3 regions of the Cytobacillus sp. Bva_UNVM-123 genome follow, and region 1 is predicted to be linked to each of the others. Evidence: a T-box and tRNA genes for the amino acid it is inferred to sense, from the RefSeq annotation. Region 1 holds a T-box; the other regions hold tRNA genes.
The links. The T-box of region 1 lies ahead of proS (proline--tRNA ligase). A T-box ahead of a tRNA ligase gene usually reads a tRNA of that ligase, here a tRNA-Pro.
Positions count from the first base shown of each region.

Region 2: it has a tRNA-Pro gene. The T-box ahead of proS (proline--tRNA ligase) is inferred to sense a tRNA for this amino acid. The anticodon was not compared.
Region 3: it has a tRNA-Pro gene. The T-box ahead of proS (proline--tRNA ligase) is inferred to sense a tRNA for this amino acid. The anticodon was not compared.

Region 1 covers NZ_CM177772.1:4,166,336-4,174,271, reverse strand. Annotated here, with positions in the region: gene KDN24_RS21445 (TIGR04053 family radical SAM/SPASM domain-containing protein) at 1-604, shown strand, start outside; gene KDN24_RS21440 (MerR family transcriptional regulator) at 1,258-1,782, opposite strand; gene ald (alanine dehydrogenase) at 2,041-3,150, shown strand; T-box leader at 3,318-3,524, shown strand; gene proS (proline--tRNA ligase) at 3,598-5,028, shown strand; gene KDN24_RS21425 (sigma-70 family RNA polymerase sigma factor) at 5,101-5,805, shown strand; gene clpP (ATP-dependent Clp endopeptidase proteolytic subunit ClpP) at 5,840-6,424, shown strand; gene KDN24_RS21415 (MFS transporter) at 6,461-7,657, opposite strand; gene KDN24_RS21410 (undecaprenyl-diphosphate phosphatase) at 7,671-7,936, opposite strand, start outside.
Region 2 covers NZ_CM177772.1:100,721-108,656, reverse strand. Annotated here, with positions in the region: rRNA gene KDN24_RS00555 (23S ribosomal RNA) at 1-1,544, opposite strand, end outside; rRNA gene KDN24_RS00550 (16S ribosomal RNA) at 1,861-3,410, opposite strand; tRNA gene KDN24_RS00545 (tRNA-Ala) at 3,728-3,803, opposite strand; tRNA gene KDN24_RS00540 (tRNA-Pro) at 3,814-3,890, opposite strand; tRNA gene KDN24_RS00535 (tRNA-Arg) at 3,901-3,974, opposite strand; tRNA gene KDN24_RS00530 (tRNA-Leu) at 3,982-4,070, opposite strand; tRNA gene KDN24_RS00525 (tRNA-Gly) at 4,077-4,151, opposite strand; tRNA gene KDN24_RS00520 (tRNA-Leu) at 4,165-4,246, opposite strand; tRNA gene KDN24_RS00515 (tRNA-Lys) at 4,257-4,332, opposite strand; tRNA gene KDN24_RS00510 (tRNA-Thr) at 4,466-4,541, opposite strand; tRNA gene KDN24_RS00505 (tRNA-Val) at 4,701-4,776, opposite strand; rRNA gene rrf (5S ribosomal RNA) at 4,786-4,902, opposite strand; rRNA gene KDN24_RS00495 (23S ribosomal RNA) at 5,100-7,936, opposite strand, start outside.
Region 3 covers NZ_CM177772.1:828,030-835,965, reverse strand. Annotated here, with positions in the region: rRNA gene KDN24_RS04135 (23S ribosomal RNA) at 1-1,721, opposite strand, end outside; rRNA gene KDN24_RS04130 (16S ribosomal RNA) at 2,240-3,789, opposite strand; tRNA gene KDN24_RS04125 (tRNA-Gly) at 4,152-4,225, opposite strand; tRNA gene KDN24_RS04120 (tRNA-Pro) at 4,238-4,314, opposite strand; tRNA gene KDN24_RS04115 (tRNA-Arg) at 4,371-4,447, opposite strand; tRNA gene KDN24_RS04110 (tRNA-Leu) at 4,507-4,592, opposite strand; tRNA gene KDN24_RS04105 (tRNA-Leu) at 4,653-4,737, opposite strand; tRNA gene KDN24_RS04100 (tRNA-Lys) at 4,746-4,821, opposite strand; tRNA gene KDN24_RS04095 (tRNA-Gln) at 4,994-5,068, opposite strand; tRNA gene KDN24_RS04090 (tRNA-Asp) at 5,158-5,234, opposite strand; tRNA gene KDN24_RS04085 (tRNA-Glu) at 5,307-5,381, opposite strand; tRNA gene KDN24_RS04080 (tRNA-Ser) at 5,399-5,489, opposite strand; tRNA gene KDN24_RS04075 (tRNA-Asn) at 5,494-5,568, opposite strand; gene KDN24_RS04070 (SprT family protein) at 5,827-6,300, opposite strand; gene cmpA (cortex morphogenetic protein CmpA) at 6,521-6,634, shown strand; gene KDN24_RS04060 (Tex family protein) at 6,751-7,936, opposite strand, start outside.

The DNA.
Region 1 (7,936 bases):
TTTAAAAGCAATCATGTGGTACATTTTTTTACTTGTTCCAACAGGAAGAGGCCAACAAGATGCATGTTTAACACCTGTAGAACATGAGAAAGTATTCAGATGGCTATATGAGCTAGGAAAAACAGCGCCATTCGATATTAAAACAACGGCTGCTCAGCACTACCGAAGAGTCGTTCTTCAGGAAAAAGTGAGAGAGCATAAGCTAGATAAAGAAATTATTCGCTATGAAGACACGATCACAAAAGACCACGCCTCTGTCATTGATGGACTAAAACGTGCGCCAAAAGGAGTAAATGACGGAAACGGTTTTATCTTCGTTTCACATACAGGCGATGTATATCCAAGTGGACTGTTACCAATTAAAGTTGGAAATGTAAGAGAGACACCTTTAAAAGAAATCTATCGTGAATCACCAGTCCTCAAACAGCTGCGCAATCCAGATTTATATAAAGGAAAATGCGGGGTTTGTGAATACCGTTTCGTCTGTGGAGGTTCCCGTTCGAGAACATATGCAGTAACAGGCGACTATTTAGAAAGTGAACCATACTGTGTGTACATTCCAACTGCCTTACGTAGTAAAAAGGATTTAACGGTTAATCTATAAATGGATAGGTTGTAGCCCCTCGAATTTGAGGGGTTTTTCTTATTTATTGAAGAATAGAGATACTATGTCTTTGAAAATCGGAGAAGGTTAGCAACCGGGAATCAGTTTCCATCTTGATTCCCGAAAAAGAAGAAAGAGCTAGCAATCGGGAATCAACTCCCCATATTGATTCCCGAAAAAGAAGAAAGAGCTAGCAATCGGGAATCAACTCCCCATATTGATTCCCGAAAAAGAAGAAAGAGCTAGCGATTGGTAATCAGTTTCCCATATTGATTCCCGAAAAAAGAGAAAGAGCTAGCAACTGGGAATCAATTCCCCATATTGATTCCCGAAAAAGAGGAAAGAGCTAGCGATTAGGAATCAGTTCCCCATATTGATTCCCGAAAAAGGAGAAAGGGTTAGCAACCGGTAATCAATCCCCCATTTTGATTCCCGAAAAAGGAGAAAGAGCTAGCAATCGGTAATCAACTCCCCATTTTGATTCCCGAAAAACTAGAGAAGGTTAACAACCGGGAATCAAATCAACCGTCGTCTCCGAAAAAGCAATCTGGATGTAGATTAAGTAAAGCCTCGCCACTCATTTTGGTATCAAAAGCTGTCGGCAAAAAAACGAAAGTAAATAACTAAAAAAGCAGCTTCATGAGAGGCTGCTTTTAAAATCCAAATAGGGAACTAATAATATTTTTCTTTTTTAATTTTCGATTTGGCTTCTTTTTATCAAATATAATTACATTTTCGTCCGTTTTGGAATGTATCATTTCGTTTTGAATTAATTGCAAGCTTTCAATCCGTTCCGTTAATTTTAATACGTCATTTTGCAAATCTTCAATTTCACGTCGATGCTGCAAAAGCTGGTAGGATACAACCCCATCTGCTTTTTGGGTAATGGTATGCTCTATTAATTCGATTTTCGCTAGAAGATCGTTCATTCCGTCAGTGTTTACTGGAGTGTTTAATTTGCCTTTGCGGACTTTTTTCTTTTTGATAGTCACATCTTGTAAAATGATACCGTTATTGATTTGTTCCTGAACATTTTTTAGAAGGGTGATATCCTCCTCTGTAAAAATGTAATGCCCGAGTTCATTCCGTTCCATATCCAAATCAAGCTGTTTCACCCAACGCTGAATCGTGCTTGGTGAAACCTTCAACAACTTTGCAACCGTAGCTGTATTCAACACGCTCCCTCCTTTTTAAGAAGAATTCTCTCTCTGATTTCTGATTCCTTCCTGTCTGACAAAACAAGTTGCCATTCGGCAAAGAAAGTGGATTTCTTACAACTTTCCTAAAAGAAGTTGAAATTGAAAATGAATGGAATAATAGATAGGAAATAGCATAGTGTATATTTAGTGCTATGATTGACGTTCATAACGCTATAATTTATTATTATAGAGTAAATAGTTTTAAAATAATGGAATATTTTGTAGGGGGTAGTTTCAATGATTATTGGTGTTCCAAAGGAAATTAAGAATAATGAAAATCGGGTGGCAATGACTCCTGCTAGTGTGTATACCCTTGTTAATGCTGGTCATCAAGTTTTAATTGAAACAGGAGCAGGTGTTGGTAGCGGATTTTCGAATGAAGATTATAAAGAAGTAGGAGCAGAAATTGTTTCGTCTGCATCTGATGCATGGGCAGCAGAAATGGTTATGAAAGTAAAAGAACCATTAGAATCAGAATATACATATTTCCGTGAAGGATTAGTCTTATTTACTTACTTGCATTTAGCAGCTGAGCCAGAATTAACAAAGGCTTTAGTTGAAAAAGGTGTTACAGCTGTTGCTTATGAGACAGTTGAATTGAATCGCACATTGCCATTGCTTACTCCAATGAGTGAAGTGGCTGGACGGATGGCAACGCAAATTGGTGCACAGTTTTTACAAAAAACAAATGGAGGCAAAGGAATCTTGTTAGCAGGCGTTCCTGGCGTTAATCGTGGGAAAGTAACAATCGTTGGTGGCGGCGTTGTTGGAATCAATGCTGCAAAAATGGCGATTGGATTAGGTGCGAAAGTAACGATTATTGATTTAAGCCCAGAACGTCTTCGCCAGCTTGATGATATTTTTGGAGACAGCATTCAAACATTGATGTCTAATCCATTTAATATTGCACAATCTGTAAAGGAAAGTGACCTTGTTGTCGGAGCGGTTCTCATTCCAGGAGCAAAAGCACCGAAGCTTGTGACAGAGGAAATGGTTAAAACAATGTCTCCTGGCTCAGTTGTTGTTGATGTGGCAGTTGACCAAGGTGGAATTTTTGAAACAGTTGACCATATTACAACACACGACAATCCAACTTATGAAAAGCATGGCGTTGTTCATTATGCAGTTGCGAATATGCCTGGGGCTGTTCCTAGAACATCGACAATTGCTTTAACAAATGTTACCATCCCATATGCATTACAAATTGCAAATAAGGGTGTTAAAAAAGCAGTTGAGGATAATGCTGCATTATTACGAGGTGTAAACGTAGTAAATGGAAATGTAACATATGAGGCAGTTGCTAAAGATCTTGGCTACAATTATGTGCCAGTTGAGCAAGCTTGGTAATAAATGATAGTGATCCCGTTTTGCATATTGTTGCAAAAGGGGATTTTTGAAATAAAAGGAAAGTAGATGTTTAATAGCGTACTAAAATGACTAATTTAGTATGAAGAATACGTTTAAATAAGAATATTGACAAACGATCCTAAAATTTATATAATTTCAAAAAAATAACTTAAACTTTGAAGAGGAATAGTAAGGCAAACTTAGTTTATTCTAGAGAGGGAACAAATGCTGAAAGTTCCTATAAACAGTTGCTTGAACCTGCCTCTGAGTTCTGTATCGATTGAAGAATACAGCGGATATACATCCGATATCATGAAATAAGTGTAAAGCTTTGCTTTGAATTAGGGTGGTACCGCCAGGCCTTGGTCCCTATTTTGGAGCGAGGCTTTTTTATTTTTTATAGGTAAAAAACGAGAATGAACCAATCTTAAAGAAGAGGTGTTAAACATGGGAAAAGAATTTGTTAAAGATATTACAGATATGGAGGAAGACTTTGGACAATGGTACACAGACGTTGTCACAAAAGCTGATTTAATTGATTATTCTAGTGTTCGAGGATCAATGATTATCCGTCCTTACGGCTTTGCTCTTTGGGAAAATATTAAAAATGAGCTTGATTTTCGTATTAAAGAAACAGGTCATGAAAATGTTTATATGCCATTGTTTATACCTGAAAGCTTATTGCAAAAGGAAAAGGATCATATTGAGGGATTTGCACCAGAAGTTGCATGGGTTACACATGGGGGTACAGAGGAATTAACAGAGCGCTTATGTGTGCGCCCAACTTCTGAGGTACTCTTCTGTGAGCATTATAAGAATATTATCCATTCATATCGGGATTTGCCAAAGCTCTACAATCAGTGGGCAAATGTTGTAAGATGGGAGAAGACGACACGTCCATTTCTTCGGACGTTAGAATTTTTATGGCAGGAAGGCCATACTTGCCATGCAACAGATGAAGAAGCACTTGAGGAAACGATTAAGATGCTTGAAGTATATGCAGATGTTTGTGAGAATGTGTTGGCCATTCCCGTCATAAAAGGGCAGAAAACGGAGAAAGAAAAATTCGCTGGTGCGAAATATACATATACGATAGAAAGCATCATGCATGATGGAAAAGCATTGCAATCAGGAACCTCTCACCATTTAGGAGATGGTTTTGCCAAAGCCTTTGGCATTCAATATACAGATAAAGATGGAAAGCTTCAATATGTTCAGCAAACATCATGGGGCTTCACGACACGAATTATCGGGGCAATGATCATGGTGCATGGAGATCAGAGAGGTCTCGTTATTCCGCCAAAAGCTGCGCCAATTCAAGTCATGATTGTACCGATCGCTCAGCATAAAGAAGGGGTTCTCGATTATGCTTACGAGTTAAAGAAGTCCTTATCTCAAGTAGTAAGAGTGGATATTGATGCGAGTGATAAAAAACCTGGATGGAAATTTAATGAATATGAAATGAAGGGCATACCACTACGGTTAGAAGTGGGTCCTAAGGATATTGAAAATAAACAAGTCGTGCTTGTTAGAAGAGATTCAGGTGAAAAGATTGTCGTAGCAATTGAACAGTTAGAAACGCAAATTATTAATGTTTTAGAAGATATTCAACAACAATTGTTTGAAAAGGCTAAACAAAATCGTCAGCAAAAAACATATACTGCTAAGAGCTTTGCTGAATTTAAAGAAATTTTTCAAACGAAAACAGGATTTGTTCAAGCAATGTGGTGTGGAGATCAAAGCTGTGAGGATAAAATAAAAGAGGAGACAGGTGCTACTTCAAGATGTATTCCTTTTGAGCAAAGTAAGCTAGGCAATACATGTGTAGTTTGTGAAAAAGAAGCTGATCAGCTTGTTTATTGGGCAAAAGCATATTAATTGATCATTTTTATTTAACCCGTATCTTTCTGGACTTTTCATCCGTTTTAAAGGTAGGAAGGTGTGAAAGGAGTGAGTAAAAAAATGAATGGCAAACTAAGCGAAAAGAACAAGCAGTATGAAGAAATGAATGACAATCTATTTATAGAGCTTTATCCAGGGCTTTTCCGATATTGCTGTTTTCTCTCCAAAAATAAATGGGACGGGGAAGATATCGCCCAAGAAGCCATTTTAAAGGCTATCAAGCATTATCGGAGTCATCATAAACTGAGTGCCGCATTACTGAATAAAATTGCTTATCATCATTGGATTGATACACTTCGCAAACGAAAGCAAGAAGCGAATGAAGAAGAGTCTGAAGTCAATTCTGTGAAAGAGCCGACCATTATCGAAACGGTTGAAAAGCTTATCCAACGTTTTACGCCGAAGCAAGCGGTGATTTTCATGCTTAAAGAAGCATTTCAATATAAAGCAAATGAAATTGCTGAACTGCTTGAGATTTCAGAAACAGCGGTGAAAAGCAGTTTGCATCGAGCAAAAAAACGGCTGACAGAAAATCACGCTTATGATGTAGCACCTTTTTGGAGTGATGAAGAATATAACATACTTCCAGTGCTTTTTTATGAATCATTACTGGCACAAGATCCGTCAGTCTTAATAAAGGCACTGCCTGCTATTCATTCTATTTCTAATGAATCTTTCGTTCCAAAGCTTATGAGTCGCCAATCAAAAAGTTTACAAAGCACTCCTGCAACCATCCTTTCTATGGCAGCATAGCCAATTAAAATGGAAAGAGAGGTCGTTTATGTTTATGAGTACAATCCCTTATGTGATTGAACAATCGGGGCGTGGAGAACGTTCATATGATATTTACTCTCGTCTTTTAAAAGATCGGATTATTATGATTGGGGAAGAAATTACCGATCATTTGGCAAATAATGTCGTGGCACAATTATTGTTGTTAGCTGCAGAAGATCCAGATAAAGATATCTCGTTATATATTAATAGTCCAGGCGGCTCCACTTCGGCAGGCTTTGCTATTTTTGATACGATGCAATTTATTAAACCTGATGTAAGAACAATATGTACTGGCATGGCGGCATCTTTTGGAGCTATGCTCCTGCTTGCTGGGACGAAAGGAAAGCGGTATGCACTGCCGAATAGTGAAATTATGCTTCATCAGCCACTTGGAGGAGCACGTGGGCAAGCGACAGAGATCGAAATTTCTGCTCGAAGGATATTAAAGCTTAGAGATCATATAAATGAGATTGTCTCTGAGCGAACAGGTCAGCCAGTGGAAAAAATAGCCGAAGATTCAGACCGCGACTTTTTTATGAGTGCTGTAGAAGCAAAGGAATATGGGATAGTAGATGAAATTTTAATTCCAAAACGATAATGGGCTAGAAAAAAATCTTGACCAAGTAAAAGTTGGTCAAGATTTTTTTTGTACTAATTTAACATATCCGTAGATGGCAGAACATAGTAATAATAAACCCGAGAAGAGATAGACAAATCTCGCACTAATCAGGTCAACTAGCAAGCCGATAATAAAGACTGATAAGCTAAATACGGCTTGATTGATCGTTGCCTTTGAAGCTAAATATTTGCCTAAAACATCTTTATCAATGGTGTTTTGGATAAATGTATTTTGGGCAATATCTCTAATCTGATAAAGTGGGCCCATTAAGATAACTAATAGTAAAGCAATAAATGGAACACTAACGAAAGAGTAGATAATGGTTAAGATTGCCACTCCGATAGAACCGATAATAATCGATGTCACTAGTGATTTATGAATATATTTTGATAGCTTCCATACTAAAATACCACCAATAATCGTGCCCGCATAGTAGGCAGAATTAATATACCCCCACCATTTTTCATCCTGTCCTAAAGCTTCTTGAACGAAGACAAGAGTTACAGCACCAATCCAAATACTGCCTCCAAATAATTCGATTATGTCCATTTTCGTAATCGTGCTTAATGTCGGGTGCTTGAAAACGATCTTCCAGCCTTCTTTTAAAGTATCAAATTTACTTTTATGTTCCTTCTGTTTAATGGTCTGTGCTTTCGTTTTTAAAAAAAACAAAGAGATAATCGAAATGAGCAGCAAGGCAATCGTTATCAAGATGACGTTAAAATGGCCAAAATAAACAATAAGTGCACCACCAGCAGACCAGCCAAGCAATAATAAAGTTTGGTCAGTTGTTGATAAAATACTGTTAGCATTGACCAACTTATCTTTCGACACAATTTCCGGAATTAACGCACTCCTTGATGGAGTTGTCCACCCATTAAAGAAAGAAATAAGCGCCAAAAGCAATAGTAGTAAAATATAGTTTATTGGACTCGGAATGAAATATAACGTAATGATGATACATGCATATATGATTAATTGACTAGCTTGAGATAATAATAGAATCCTTTTTAATGAATGTTTTTCCATCATGAGCGGAACGGTTGATCCGCTCATTAATTGTGAAAGCATGCTAATGATTGTTACGGCTGACGCGAAGGTCGCAGAATTTGTTTCCTGATAAAGGAATGTAATGATTGTCATTGTATAAAGAGAATAGGCCAATTTAGTAGAAGATTGGCTTATTAATAAATAATAGAACGGAAAAGACAAAATTTCACCTCTACTAACCTAATTTTGACGCAAAGAAGAGTAATAGGGTACCGACAACGAAACAATAGTACGCAAAATATTTTAAATTCCCTTTCGCCATAATCCCCATAAACCATCTCATTGCAAAGTATGTCATGAATAATGTAGCAATAAAGGCAACGATATAGGGCATTGCTAGAGTGCCAATGTCAGGACTGTTTATTAAGTCTGAAATCCCTAAAATCATTCCTCCGAGACTAATAGGAATATAAAGCATAAATGAAAATCGCAAAGCAGTAT
Region 2 (7,936 bases), 1.1 Mb from region 1:
CTCATTATCAGCCTAACTGCTTGGACGCGCTATTCCAGCAGCGCGCTTACCCTATCCTCCTGCGTCCCCCCATTGCTCAAACGGTAATTTGGTGGTACAGGAATATCAACCTGTTGTCCATCGCCTACGCTTTTCAGCCTCGGCTTAGGTCCCGACTAACCCTGAGCGGACGAGCCTTCCTCAGGAAACCTTAGGCATTCGGTGGATGGGATTCTCACCCATCTTTCGCTACTCATACCGGCATTCTCACTTCTAAGCGCTCCACTAGTCCTTACGGTCTAGCTTCAACGCCCTTAGAACGCTCTCCTACCACGGACACCATACGGTGTCCATCCACAGTTTCGGTGATACGTTTAGCCCCGGTACATTTTCGGCGCAGAGTCACTCGACCAGTGAGCTATTACGCACTCTTTAAATGGTGGCTGCTTCTAAGCCAACATCCTGGTTGTCTAAGCAACTCCACATCCTTTTCCACTTAACGTATACTTTGGGACCTTAACTGGTGGTCTGGGCTGTTTCCCTCTTGACTACGGATCTTATCACTCGCAGTCTGACTCCCATGGATAAGTCTTTGGCATTCGGAGTTTGTCTGAATTCGGTAACCCGATGGGGGCCCCTAGTCCAAACAGTGCTCTACCTCCAAGACTCTTACTACATGAGGCTAGCCCTAAAGCTATTTCGGAGAGAACCAGCTATCTCCAAGTTCGATTGGAATTTCTCCGCTACCCACACCTCATCCCCGCACTTTTCAACGTGCGTGGGTTCGGTCCTCCATCCAGTGTTACCTGGACTTCAACCTGGACATGGGTAGGTCACCTGGTTTCGGGTCTACGACCACATACTACATTCGCCCTATTCAGACTCGCTTTCGCTGCGGCTCCGTCTTCTCAACTTAACCTCGCATGTAATCGTAACTCGCCGGTTCATTCTACAAAAGGCACGCCATCACCCGTTAATGGGCTCTGACTACTTGTAGGCACACGGTTTCAGGAACTATTTCACTCCCCTTCCGGGGTGCTTTTCACCTTTCCCTCACGGTACTGGTTCACTATCGGTCACTAGGGAGTATTTAGCCTTGGGAGATGGTCCTCCCTGCTTCCGACGGGATTTCACGTGTCCCGCCGTACTCAGGATCCACTCTGGAGGGAACGAAGTTTCAACTACAGGGCTTTTACCTTCTCTGGCCGGCCTTTCCAGACCTGTTCATTTACCTCATTCCTTTGTAACTCCGTGTAGAGTGTCCTACAACCCCAAGAGGCAAGCCTCTTGGTTTGGGCTAATCCCGTTTCGCTCGCCGCTACTCAGGGAATCGCGTTTGCTTTCTCTTCCTCCGGGTACTTAGATGTTTCAGTTCCCCGGGTCTGCCTTCTATACCCTATGTATTCAGGTAAAGATACTGTTCCATTACGAACAGCGGGTTCCCCCATTCGGAAATCTCCGGATCAAAGCTTACTTACAGCTCCCCGAAGCATATCGGTGTTAGTCCCGTCCTTCATCGGCTCCTAGTGCCTAGGCATTCACCGTGCGCCCTTTCTAACTTAACCTGTTCGGCTAATGATAAGCGGCGTATCTCTGCGTCACCTACGCTCGTTCACCTCCTCATGTGCTGATGCACACTCCGGGGTTCACTCACTTGGTTCCTTGATCTACTTGCTTCTCATTACCCTCACAATTCGCAAGAATTGTGATTGGTTTTTACTCTATTAAATAATAGAGAGAAATACTAAAATGGCGATTACTCGGTTTTTCTTCTTCTTTCATTATCTAGTTTTCAAAGAACGAAGTTTTGAGAGATTGTTCTCTCAAAACCGAACGAACAAATGACGTCTTTTTATGAAGTTTCCACTTCATTTTCCTTAGAAAGGAGGTGATCCAGCCGCACCTTCCGATACGGCTACCTTGTTACGACTTCACCCCAATCATCTGTCCCACCTTAGGCGGCTGGCTCCAAAAGGTTACCCCACCGACTTCGGGTGTTACAAACTCTCGTGGTGTGACGGGCGGTGTGTACAAGGCCCGGGAACGTATTCACCGCGGCATGCTGATCCGCGATTACTAGCGATTCCGGCTTCATGCAGGCGAGTTGCAGCCTGCAATCCGAACTGAGAATGGTTTTATGGGATTGGCTTAACCTCGCGGTCTCGCAGCCCTTTGTTCCATCCATTGTAGCACGTGTGTAGCCCAGGTCATAAGGGGCATGATGATTTGACGTCATCCCCACCTTCCTCCGGTTTGTCACCGGCAGTCACCTTAGAGTGCCCAACTGAATGCTGGCAACTAAGATCAAGGGTTGCGCTCGTTGCGGGACTTAACCCAACATCTCACGACACGAGCTGACGACAACCATGCACCACCTGTCACTCTGTCCCCCGAAGGGGAAAGCCCTATCTCTAGGGTTGACAGAGGATGTCAAGACCTGGTAAGGTTCTTCGCGTTGCTTCGAATTAAACCACATGCTCCACCGCTTGTGCGGGCCCCCGTCAATTCCTTTGAGTTTCAGCCTTGCGGCCGTACTCCCCAGGCGGAGTGCTTAATGCGTTTGCTGCAGCACTAAGGGGCGGAAACCCCCTAACACTTAGCACTCATCGTTTACGGCGTGGACTACCAGGGTATCTAATCCTGTTCGCTCCCCACGCTTTCGCGCCTCAGTGTCAGTTACAGACCAGAAAGTCGCCTTCGCCACTGGTGTTCCTCCACATCTCTACGCATTTCACCGCTACACGTGGAATTCCACTTTCCTCTTCTGCACTCAAGTTCCCCAGTTTCCAATGACCCTCCCCGGTTGAGCCGGGGGCTTTCACATCAGACTTAAGGAACCACCTGCGCGCGCTTTACGCCCAATAATTCCGGACAACGCTTGCCACCTACGTATTACCGCGGCTGCTGGCACGTAGTTAGCCGTGGCTTTCTGGTTAGGTACCGTCAAGGTACCGGCAGTTACTCCGATACTTGTTCTTCCCTAACAACAGAGTTTTACGATCCGAAAACCTTCATCACTCACGCGGCGTTGCTCCGTCAGACTTTCGTCCATTGCGGAAGATTCCCTACTGCTGCCTCCCGTAGGAGTCTGGGCCGTGTCTCAGTCCCAGTGTGGCCGATCACCCTCTCAGGTCGGCTACGCATCGTGGCCTTGGTGAGCCGTTACCTCACCAACTAGCTAATGCGCCGCGGGCCCATCTGTAAGTGATAGCAAAAGCCATCTTTCAGCTTTTCCTCATGGGAGGAAAAGAGTTATCCGGTATTAGCTCCGGTTTCCCGAAGTTATCCCCGTCTTACAGGCAGGTTGCCCACGTGTTACTCACCCGTCCGCCGCTAACTTTTGGGAGCAAGCTCCCAAAAGTTCGCTCGACTTGCATGTATTAGGCACGCCGCCAGCGTTCGTCCTGAGCCAGGATCAAACTCTCCAATAAGATGAGACTTCCTTCGCGGGGTGTTTTTCCCCGTGATGGTTAGTCGAATCAATCGGGTATTTACGGGCAGTTATCCGCAAGGATATTACTGCGCGTTAATACGCGATAAGATGTGAGTTGATTAGCTCATAAATTGTCTTTTCAAAAAAGACTAAAGAATAACGTTGACGTTTTTGTTCGTTCAGTTTTCAAAGAACAAGGCTACTGATTACAATTTATCATTGTTTTTCAGTAAGTTGTTTTTACTCCATCACTCTAAAGCGACTTTTCAATGATAACATGTTTGAAATATCATGTCAACAACTTTTTTGTTTTTTTGGTGGAGCCTAGCGGGATCGAACCGCTGACCTCCTGCGTGCAAGGCAGGCGCTCTCCCAGCTGAGCTAAGGCCCCGTAAATTTAGTGGTCGGGAAGACAGGATTCGAACCTGCGACCCCTTGGTCCCAAACCAAGTGCTCTACCAAGCTGAGCTACTTCCCGAAAAAACAAACGCGCCCGAAAGGAGTCGAACCCATAACCTTCTGATCCGTAGTCAGACGCTCTATCCAATTGAGCTACGGGCGCAATATAATGGTGCCGAGAACCGGAATCGAACCGGTACGGTAGTCACCTACCGCAGGATTTTAAGTCCTGTGCGTCTGCCAGTTCCGCCACCCCGGCACATTATGGAGCGGAAGACGGGATTCGAACCCGCGACCCCCACCTTGGCAAGGTGGTGTTCTACCACTGAACTACTTCCGCATATTATGAAAAGTGCGGGTGAAGGGAGTCGAACCCCCACGCCTCGCGGCGCTAGATCCTAAGTCTAGTGCGTCTGCCAATTCCGCCACACCCGCATATTTAAAGTGGTGAGCCATGCAGGATTCGAACCTGCGACCCTCTGATTAAAAGTCAGATGCTCTACCGACTGAGCTAATGGCTCAAATTCAAAGTTTTAAAAACTGAATTTTGATAGTAGTAATAAATATGCTCCAAAGCCCTTTGGTCTTTGTCGCAGATTTTAAAAGCTTACCATTCGTTGAAGAAAAGCTTCGTGGCTGTAATCTTTTAAAATCTGGTGCCGGCCAGAGGACTTGAACCCCCAACCTACTGATTACAAGTCAGTTGCTCTACCAATTGAGCTAGGCCGGCATATGAAATATATGTTTAGAATTTAAATAGCATTAGTATATGTGCGGCAAATCCCTGTGTGATTTGTTGCAGATTCCTCCAGCTAGCTATTCGAGGACGTAAAGCTCCGGACTGCAAGCTTCCAGAATCCTCTACCAATTGAGCTAGGCCGGCTCATTATGGTGGAGGATGACGGGATCGAACCGCCGACCCTCTGCTTGTAAGGCAGATGCTCTCCCAGCTGAGCTAATCCTCCATATTAAAAGCTTAGCGGCGTCCTACTCTCACAGGGGGAGAGCCCCCAACTACCATCGGCGCTGAGAAGCTTAACTTCCGTGTTCGGGATGGGAACGGGTGTGACCTTCTCGCTATCGCCACTAAACTTTTTATTAAATTGAGGTTTCGTTCCCTCAAAACTAGATAATAAGAAGAAGAAAGAGTAATCTTAAAGCGTGTCCAGCTCCAGTGCCTAGGGGCTCGAGGTCTTAAGCCAATCCGTCAAGAAGGTTAAAGTACAACCTTCTCGCCGTCTCGTCTTAAGCTTGTCGCCCCTAAGCAAGGCACTTCCGCTTTTCGTTTTTGGTTAAGTCCTCGACCGATTAGTATTTGTCAGCTCCACGTGTCACCACGCTTCCACCTCAAACCTATCAACCTGATCATCTTTCAGGGGTCTTACTAGCTTGCGCTATGGGAAATCTCATCTCGAGGGGGGCTTCATGCTTAGATGCTTTCAGCACTTATCCCGTCCGCACATAGCTACCCAGCTATGCCTTTGGCAAGACAACTGGTACACCAGCGGTGCGTCCATCCCGGTCCTCTCGTACTAAGGACAGCTCCTCTCAAATTTCCTGCGCCCACGACGGATAGGGACCGAACTGTCTCACGACGTTCTGAACCCAGCTCGCGTACCGCTTTAATGGGCGAACAGCCCAACCCTTGGGACCGACTACAGCCCCAGGATGCGATGAGCCGACATCGAGGTGCCAAACCTCCCCGTCGATGTGGACTCTTGGGGGAGATAAGCCTGTTATCCCCGGGGTAGCTTTTATCCGTTGAGCGATGGCCCTTCCATGCGGAACCACCGGATCACTAAGCCCGACTTTCGTCCCTGCTCGACTTGTAGGTCTCGCAGTCAAGCTCCCTTGTGCCTTTACACTCTACGAATGATTTCCAACCATTCTGAGGGAACCTTTGGGCGCCTCCGTTACTCTTTAGGAGGCGACCGCCCCAGTCAAACTGCCCACCTGACACTGTCTCCCGCCCCGATAAGGGGCGCGGGTTAGAATTTCAATACAGCCAGGGTAGTATCCCACCGATGCCTCCACCGAAGCTGGCGCTCCGGCTTCCTAGGCTCCTACCTATCCTGTACAAGCTGTACCGAAATTCAATATCAGGCTACAGTAAAGCTCCACGGGGTCTTTCCGTCCTGTCGCGGGTAACCTGCATCTTCACAGGTACTATAATTTCACCGAGTCTCTCGTTGAGACAGTGCCCAGATCGTTACGCCTTTCGTGCGGGTCGGAACTTACCCGACAAGGAATTTCGCTACCTTAGGACCGTTATAGTTACGGCCGCCGTTTACTGGGGCTTCAATTCAGAGCTTCGCTTACGCTAACCCCTCCTCTTAACCTTCCAGCACCGGGCAGGCGTCAGCCCCTATACTTCGCCTTGCGGCTTCGCAGAGACCTGTGTTTTTGCTAAACAGTCGCCTGGGCCTATTCACTGCGGCTCATCCGGGCTATTCACCCAAATGAGCACCCCTTCTCCCGAAGTTACGGGGTGATTTTGCCGAGTTCCTTAACGAGAGTTCTCTCGCTCACCTTAGGATTCTCTCCTCGCCTACCTGTGTCGGTTTGCGGTACGGGCACCTGTTACCTCGCTAGAGGCTTTTCTTGGCAGTGTGGATTCAGGAACTTCGGTACTCTATTTCCCTCGCCGTCACAGCTCAGCCTTCACGATAATGGGATTTGCCTCATTATCAGCCTAACTGCTTGGACGCGCTATTCCAGCAGCGCGCTTACCCTATCCTCCTGCGTCCCCCCATTGCTCAAACGGTAATTTGGTGGTACAGGAATATCAACCTGTTGTCCATCGCCTACGCTTTTCAGCCTCGGCTTAGGTCCCGACTAACCCTGAGCGGACGAGCCTTCCTCAGGAAACCTTAGGCATTCGGTGGATGGGATTCTCACCCATCTTTCGCTACTCATACCGGCATTCTCACTTCTAAGCGCTCCACTAGTCCTTACGGTCTAGCTTCAACGCCCTTAGAACGCTCTCCTACCACGGACACCATACGGTGTCCATCCACAGTTTCGGTGATACGTTTAGCCCCGGTACATTTTCGGCGCAGAGTCACTCGACCAGTGAGCTATTACGCACTCTTTAAATGGTGGCTGCTTCTAAGCCAACATCCTGGTTGTCTAAGCAACTCCACATCCTTTTCCACTTAACGTATACTTTGGGACCTTAACTGGTGGTCTGGGCTGTTTCCCTCTTGACTACGGATCTTATCACTCGCAGTCTGACTCCCATGGATAAGTCTTTGGCATTCGGAGTTTGTCTGAATTCGGTAACCCGATGGGGGCCCCTAGTCCAAACAGTGCTCTACCTCCAAGACTCTTACTACATGAGGCTAGCCCTAAAGCTATTTCGGAGAGAACCAGCTATCTCCAAGTTCGATTGGAATTTCTCCGCTACCCACACCTCATCCCCGCACTTTTCAACGTGCGTGGGTTCGGTCCTCCATCCAGTGTTACCTGGACTTCAACCTGGACATGGGTAGGTCACCTGGTTTCGGGTCTACGACCACATACTACATTCGCCCTATTCAGACTCGCTTTCGCTGCGGCTCCGTCTTCTCAACTTAACCTCGCATGTAATCGTAACTCGCCGGTTCATTCTACAAAAGGCACGCCATCACCCGTTAATGGGCTCTGACTACTTGTAGGCACACGGTTTCAGGAACTATTTCACTCCCCTTCCGGGGTGCTTTTCACCTTTCCCTCACGGTACTGGTTCACTATCGGTCACTAGGGAGTATTTAGCCTTGGGAGATGGTCCTCCCTGCTTCCGACGGGATTTCACGTGTCCCGCCGTACTCAGGATCCACTCTGGAGGGAACGAAGTTTCAACTACAGGGCTTTTACCTTCTCTGGCCGGCCTTTCCAGACCTGTTCATTTACCTCATTCCTTTGTAACTCCGTGTAGAGTGTCCTACAACCCCAAGAGGCAAGCCTCTTGGTTTGGGCTAATCCCGTTTCGCTCGCCGCTACTCAGGGAATCGCGTTTGCTTTCTCTTCCTCCGGGTACTTAGATGTTTCAGTTCCCCGGGTCTGCCTTCTATACCCTATGTATTCAGGTAAAGATACTGTTCCATTACGAACAGCGGGTTCCCCCATTCGGAAATCTCCGGATCA
Region 3 (7,936 bases), 1.9 Mb from region 1:
TCCTTAACGAGAGTTCTCTCGCTCACCTTAGGATTCTCTCCTCGCCTACCTGTGTCGGTTTGCGGTACGGGCACCTGTTACCTCGCTAGAGGCTTTTCTTGGCAGTGTGGATTCAGGAACTTCGGTACTCTATTTCCCTCGCCGTCACAGCTCAGCCTTCACGATAATGGGATTTGCCTCATTATCAGCCTAACTGCTTGGACGCGCTATTCCAGCAGCGCGCTTACCCTATCCTCCTGCGTCCCCCCATTGCTCAAACGGTAATTTGGTGGTACAGGAATATCAACCTGTTGTCCATCGCCTACGCTTTTCAGCCTCGGCTTAGGTCCCGACTAACCCTGAGCGGACGAGCCTTCCTCAGGAAACCTTAGGCATTCGGTGGATGGGATTCTCACCCATCTTTCGCTACTCATACCGGCATTCTCACTTCTAAGCGCTCCACTAGTCCTTACGGTCTAGCTTCAACGCCCTTAGAACGCTCTCCTACCACGGACACCATACGGTGTCCATCCACAGTTTCGGTGATACGTTTAGCCCCGGTACATTTTCGGCGCAGAGTCACTCGACCAGTGAGCTATTACGCACTCTTTAAATGGTGGCTGCTTCTAAGCCAACATCCTGGTTGTCTAAGCAACTCCACATCCTTTTCCACTTAACGTATACTTTGGGACCTTAACTGGTGGTCTGGGCTGTTTCCCTCTTGACTACGGATCTTATCACTCGCAGTCTGACTCCCATGGATAAGTCTTTGGCATTCGGAGTTTGTCTGAATTCGGTAACCCGATGGGGGCCCCTAGTCCAAACAGTGCTCTACCTCCAAGACTCTTACTACATGAGGCTAGCCCTAAAGCTATTTCGGAGAGAACCAGCTATCTCCAAGTTCGATTGGAATTTCTCCGCTACCCACACCTCATCCCCGCACTTTTCAACGTGCGTGGGTTCGGTCCTCCATCCAGTGTTACCTGGACTTCAACCTGGACATGGGTAGGTCACCTGGTTTCGGGTCTACGACCACATACTACATTCGCCCTATTCAGACTCGCTTTCGCTGCGGCTCCGTCTTCTCAACTTAACCTCGCATGTAATCGTAACTCGCCGGTTCATTCTACAAAAGGCACGCCATCACCCGTTAATGGGCTCTGACTACTTGTAGGCACACGGTTTCAGGAACTATTTCACTCCCCTTCCGGGGTGCTTTTCACCTTTCCCTCACGGTACTGGTTCACTATCGGTCACTAGGGAGTATTTAGCCTTGGGAGATGGTCCTCCCTGCTTCCGACGGGATTTCACGTGTCCCGCCGTACTCAGGATCCACTCTGGAGGGAACGAAGTTTCAACTACAGGGCTTTTACCTTCTCTGGCCGGCCTTTCCAGACCTGTTCATTTACCTCATTCCTTTGTAACTCCGTGTAGAGTGTCCTACAACCCCAAGAGGCAAGCCTCTTGGTTTGGGCTAATCCCGTTTCGCTCGCCGCTACTCAGGGAATCGCGTTTGCTTTCTCTTCCTCCGGGTACTTAGATGTTTCAGTTCCCCGGGTCTGCCTTCTCTACCCTATGTATTCAGGTAAAGATACTGTTCCATTACGAACAGCGGGTTCCCCCATTCGGAAATCTCCGGATCAAAGCTTACTTACAGCTCCCCGAAGCATATCGGTGTTAGTCCCGTCCTTCATCGGCTCCTAGTGCCTAGGCATTCACCGTGCGCCCTTTCTAACTTAACCTTGTTCGGTCAATGATAAGCTGCGCATCTCTTCGTCATCTTCACTCGTCAACATCCTCACGTACAAACTACGTACGTTCCGGTGTTTCCTCACTCGATTCCTCGATCTGCTTGCTTCTCATTGCCCTCACGGTTTGTAAATAGACTAGTTTTAACTAGCAATTACGCTCGTGATTGGTTTTTACTCTATTAAATAATAGAGAGAAATACTAAAATGGCGATTACTCGGTTTTTCTTCTTCTTTCATTATCTAGTTTTCAAGGAACGAGGCTACTGACTTCAATCACATCGTGAATAAGCTTCTAAGATAAAGCTTCGTGCTGCCTTGCGACGAGCTGAAGAATTACTTCCTCGAATATGCTGTGGCGCAGGAGCAAATACTCTTTACATTCACGAATTAATATAAAGTTAAGCAGCTATTTCATCTTACTTACGTAAGACAATTAAGAGAGATTGTTCTCTCAAAACCGAACGAACAAATGACGTCTTTTTATGAAGTTTCCACTTCATTTTCCTTAGAAAGGAGGTGATCCAGCCGCACCTTCCGATACGGCTACCTTGTTACGACTTCACCCCAATCATCTGTCCCACCTTAGGCGGCTGGCTCCAAAAGGTTACCCCACCGACTTCGGGTGTTACAAACTCTCGTGGTGTGACGGGCGGTGTGTACAAGGCCCGGGAACGTATTCACCGCGGCATGCTGATCCGCGATTACTAGCGATTCCGGCTTCATGCAGGCGAGTTGCAGCCTGCAATCCGAACTGAGAATGGTTTTATGGGATTGGCTTAACCTCGCGGTCTCGCAGCCCTTTGTTCCATCCATTGTAGCACGTGTGTAGCCCAGGTCATAAGGGGCATGATGATTTGACGTCATCCCCACCTTCCTCCGGTTTGTCACCGGCAGTCACCTTAGAGTGCCCAACTGAATGCTGGCAACTAAGATCAAGGGTTGCGCTCGTTGCGGGACTTAACCCAACATCTCACGACACGAGCTGACGACAACCATGCACCACCTGTCACTCTGTCCCCCGAAGGGGAAAGCCCTATCTCTAGGGTTGGCAGAGGATGTCAAGACCTGGTAAGGTTCTTCGCGTTGCTTCGAATTAAACCACATGCTCCACCGCTTGTGCGGGCCCCCGTCAATTCCTTTGAGTTTCAGCCTTGCGGCCGTACTCCCCAGGCGGAGTGCTTAATGCGTTTGCTGCAGCACTAAGGGGCGGAAACCCCCTAACACTTAGCACTCATCGTTTACGGCGTGGACTACCAGGGTATCTAATCCTGTTCGCTCCCCACGCTTTCGCGCCTCAGTGTCAGTTACAGACCAGAAAGTCGCCTTCGCCACTGGTGTTCCTCCACATCTCTACGCATTTCACCGCTACACGTGGAATTCCACTTTCCTCTTCTGCACTCAAGTTCCCCAGTTTCCAATGACCCTCCCCGGTTGAGCCGGGGGCTTTCACATCAGACTTAAGGAACCACCTGCGCGCGCTTTACGCCCAATAATTCCGGACAACGCTTGCCACCTACGTATTACCGCGGCTGCTGGCACGTAGTTAGCCGTGGCTTTCTGGTTAGGTACCGTCAAGGTACCGGCAGTTACTCCGATACTTGTTCTTCCCTAACAACAGAGTTTTACGATCCGAAAACCTTCATCACTCACGCGGCGTTGCTCCGTCAGACTTTCGTCCATTGCGGAAGATTCCCTACTGCTGCCTCCCGTAGGAGTCTGGGCCGTGTCTCAGTCCCAGTGTGGCCGATCACCCTCTCAGGTCGGCTACGCATCGTTGCCTTGGTGAGCCGTTACCTCACCAACTAGCTAATGCGCCGCGGGCCCATCTGTAAGTGATAGCTAAAGCCATCTTTCAGCTTTTCCTCATGGGAGGAAAAGAGTTATCCGGTATTAGCTCCGGTTTCCCGAAGTTATCCCCGTCTTACAGGCAGGTTGCCCACGTGTTACTCACCCGTCCGCCGCTAACTTTTGGGAGCAAGCTCCCGCAAGTTCGCTCGACTTGCATGTATTAGGCACGCCGCCAGCGTTCGTCCTGAGCCAGGATCAAACTCTCCAATAAGATGAGACTTCCTTCGCGGAGTGTTTTTCCCCGTGATGGTTAGTCGAATCAATCGGGTATTTACGGGCAGTTATCCGCAAGGATATTACTGCGCGTTAATACGCGATAAGATGCGAGTTGATTAGCTCATAAATTGTCTTTTCAAAAAAGACTAAAGATTTAACGTTGACGTTTTTGTTCGTTCAGTTTTCAAAGAACAAAGCTACTTCTATGATTTATCTTCATGAATAACCTTCCACGAATAACTTCATGGAGCTTTGCGACGAGGTGAGGAGTCACTTCCTCGGGTATGCTACGGCGCAGGAGCAAGGTTTTTAATGAAGAAAACCCAATAACTATTAAACATTGCTTGTAATTTCATTTGGAGCGGGTGAAGGGAATCGAACCCTCATCAACAGCTTGGAAGGCTGTGGTTTTACCACTAAACTACACCCGCAAATATTTTAAATGGTCGGGAAGACAGGATTCGAACCTGCGACCCCTTGGTCCCAAACCAAGTGCTCTACCAAGCTGAGCTACTTCCCGAGCTTAATATGAGGAGTCTTTTCTAAGTTGTTACTAATCGCGTTTGCGTTTTAAAATGGCGCGCCCGAAAGGAGTCGAACCCATAACCTTCTGATCCGTAGTCAGACGCTCTATCCAATTGAGCTACGGGCGCATTCTCAAAGCGACTTATCTAGTATATTTCATACTGTTTAAATTGTCAACAGTTTTTTTTGGTGCGGCCGAGAGGACTTGAACCTCCACGGGGTTGCCCCCACTAGGCCCTCAACCTAGCGCGTCTGCCATTCCGCCACGACCGCATAATTAAGCGACGAAATTCATTATATCATTAATTAGCATGATATTCAACTAGTAATTATTGGTGCGGGTGAAGGGAGTCGAACCCCCACGCCTCGCGGCGCTAGATCCTAAGTCTAGTGCGTCTGCCAATTCCGCCACACCCGCAAAAAAAATGGTGAGCCATGCAGGATTCGAACCTGCGACCCTCTGATTAAAAGTCAGATGCTCTACCGACTGAGCTAATGGCTCTAATAAAATATTGTTTCCTAAACTTTATTTGCGGTAATAAACGTGCGTCAAATCCCTTTGTGATTTGTTGCAGATTTTAAAAGCTTACCATTCACTGAAGATTTGCTTCGTAGCTGTAATCTTTTAAAATCCTCTACCGACCGAGCTAATGGCTCATCATAAAATAAAAAAATGGCTGGGCTAGCTGGATTCGAACCAGCGCATGACGGAGTCAAAGTCCGTTGCCTTACCGCTTGGCTATAGCCCAATAAATAATTACCGCAGACATATTTATAAATAATAAATCTTCAATTGTCGATATTTAAAATAAATCCGGAAATGAACTTCATTATAAGATGGCGGTCCGGACGGGACTCGAACCCGCGACCTCCTGCGTGACAGGCAGGCATTCTAACCAACTGAACTACCGGACCAATTAAGTATGTCTAGTTTATAACACCTTGGTTCTATACTAACCTCACTAAAATAAGGTGTCATAGCGTATCTGGTGACCCGTACGGGATTCGAACCCGTGTTACCGCCGTGAAAGGGCGGTGTCTTAACCGCTTGACCAACGGGCCGTATTTTTTGAATATTCTGGCGGAAAAGGAGGGATTTGAACCCTCGCGCCGCTCGCGCGACCTACACCCTTAGCAGGGGCGCCTCTTCAGCCTCTTGAGTACTTCCCCAAAATGGCTCCGCAGGTAGGATTCGAACCTACGACCGTTCGGTTAACAGCCGAATGCTCTACCACTGAGCTACTGCGGAATAGTTAATGTTAACTTTTAAAGTTAACTAGTAGTAATAGTTGTGCTCCAAAGCCCTACGGTCTTTGTCGCAGATTGCTACAGCTAGCCTTTCTTTGAAGAATCGCTCTGAACTGCTAGCTTCCGCAATCTACTGCGGAATAACTATCATCTTTTCGACTCTTCCAATTATAAAAACTTGCCTATTAAAAGTCAAGAATGTTTTTTTAAAAAATCTTACACTGGAATAACATTATTTTTTAAATGCAAACATCTATATTTATCCTATCGTTAATTCCTGTTTCATCATTAATTTCCCCCTACATTTCCCGCATACGTATTTTTGCGTGTTCATTCTTTTCTTTCGTTTGTAGACTTGTCCACAGTCTTTACAAATATAAAAGATTACTTTACGACTTACATTTCTTCTAGGCTGATCAGGCAGAACCGAACAAAAACGTGGTGCTCCAACTTCTTTCATTAAAAACTTGAAGTCTTGATCTTTATGTTTATATCCTTTTCCTTCTATATGAAGATGATAATGACAAAGCTCGTGCTTAATAATACCACATAATTCATTATGACCTAGCTGCTCAAAATACTTCCTATTTATTTCAATATGATGGGTGTCTAACATATAGCGCCCGCCTGTAGAACGAAGTCTCGGATTGAAATATGCTTTATGTCTAAATTGCTTACGAAAGCTCTTCATAGAGATATTCTCAACAAGCCTTTGCAATTCCAAATCATCCATCTTTTTCTATTCCCTTCATTAATAGTGCGAACATGACAACCTATTATAGCATACATTATATATACCCTTAATAATGGGCAGTGTTTTTGAATTCGTGCTTGCACTCACATTCAAGTAAGCTTTTCCAAACGGGTTGCCCAGTAAAAAACAACGAACATATATCAATGGTAAAGTGATATCTGTGCCATTTTATTTGATTAACATCAGGGAGGTACTCAAAATGCCTGTATGGTTCCAAAATCAAATTCAACGTGCTTTTTTGGAAAAAGATCGTTCTCAAATAAAACTATTGAATCAATGCTGGTTTTTCTATAGAAAAAAACATTGCTCATAGAAAAGCTCCAGCGCCTTGGTCAGCGACGTATAAAACAACACCGAAAAGAAAAAAGCTGCGAGCATGAACTTAATGTTTACTCGCAGCTAGACAACCTACCTATATCCGTATTTCCTTTATTCAGTCGGGGAGAGCATCGTTAAGGCTACTCTTCCTTTATTCTTATCAACAGAATCAACCCATACCGTTACAACATCGCCAACTGAAACAACATCTAACGGATGTTTCACAAATTGACGACTTAATTTAGATATATGAACAAGTCCATCTTGTTTGACACCAACATCAATAAAAGCACCGAAATCGACCACATTACGAACGGTTCCTTGAAGCTCCATCCCAGCATGCAAGTCCTCTAATTGGAGTACATCTTTCTTTAAAAGAGGTTTTGGTAAATCATCTCGTGGATCCCGTTCTGGTCTTACTAATGCAACGATAATATCCTTTAATGTTAACTCACCAATTCCAAGTTCTTGCGCAGTTTCTGAAACATCGAGCTTTGAGAGTGCGTCTTTTAATGCTTGATTACCTAAATCTTTTGTTTTAAAACCACAATTTTTAAGCAGCTTTGTTACTTCCGGGTAACTTTCCGGGTGGATTCCTGTCCGATCTAATGGTTCTGTCCCATCAATAATTCGTAAAAATCCAATTGCTTGCTCATATGTTTTCGCTCCAAGGCGTGGAATCTTCTTAAGTTGCTTACGATTTTCGAACTTTCCTTCCCCTTCACGCATTTTTACAATATTATTCGCAACCGTCTTTGATAACCCTGCTACATATTGCAGCAATGATGATGAAGCCGTATTAACGTTTACTCCTACTTGGTTAACAGCTGTTTCTACAACAAATGTTAATGATTCCGAGAGTCGCTTTTGAGAAACATCGTGTTGATATTGTCCTACACCAACAGACTTCGGATCGATTTTTACTAATTCTGCCAATGGGTCTTGCAGACGGCGGGCAATAGAAACCGCACTTCTTTCTTCTACTTGAAGCTCAGGAAATTCCTCTCTTGCTAAATCTGAAGCGGAATAAACACTCGCTCCTGCTTCATTGACAATTAAATAGTAAATTTCGTCCTTCATTTCTTTCAAAATGTCAGCAATAAACTGTTCTGTTTCTCGAGAAGCTGTTCCATTTCCAATGGCAACCATTTTCACTTTAAATGTCGTTAAAATTTCAATGATTTGTGCTTTCGCTTCTTTCGCTTTAGAAACAGGCGGATGCGGATAAATGACAGAAATTTTGAGAACTTTCCCTGTTTCATCAACTACTGCGAGCTTACAACCAGTCCGGTATGCT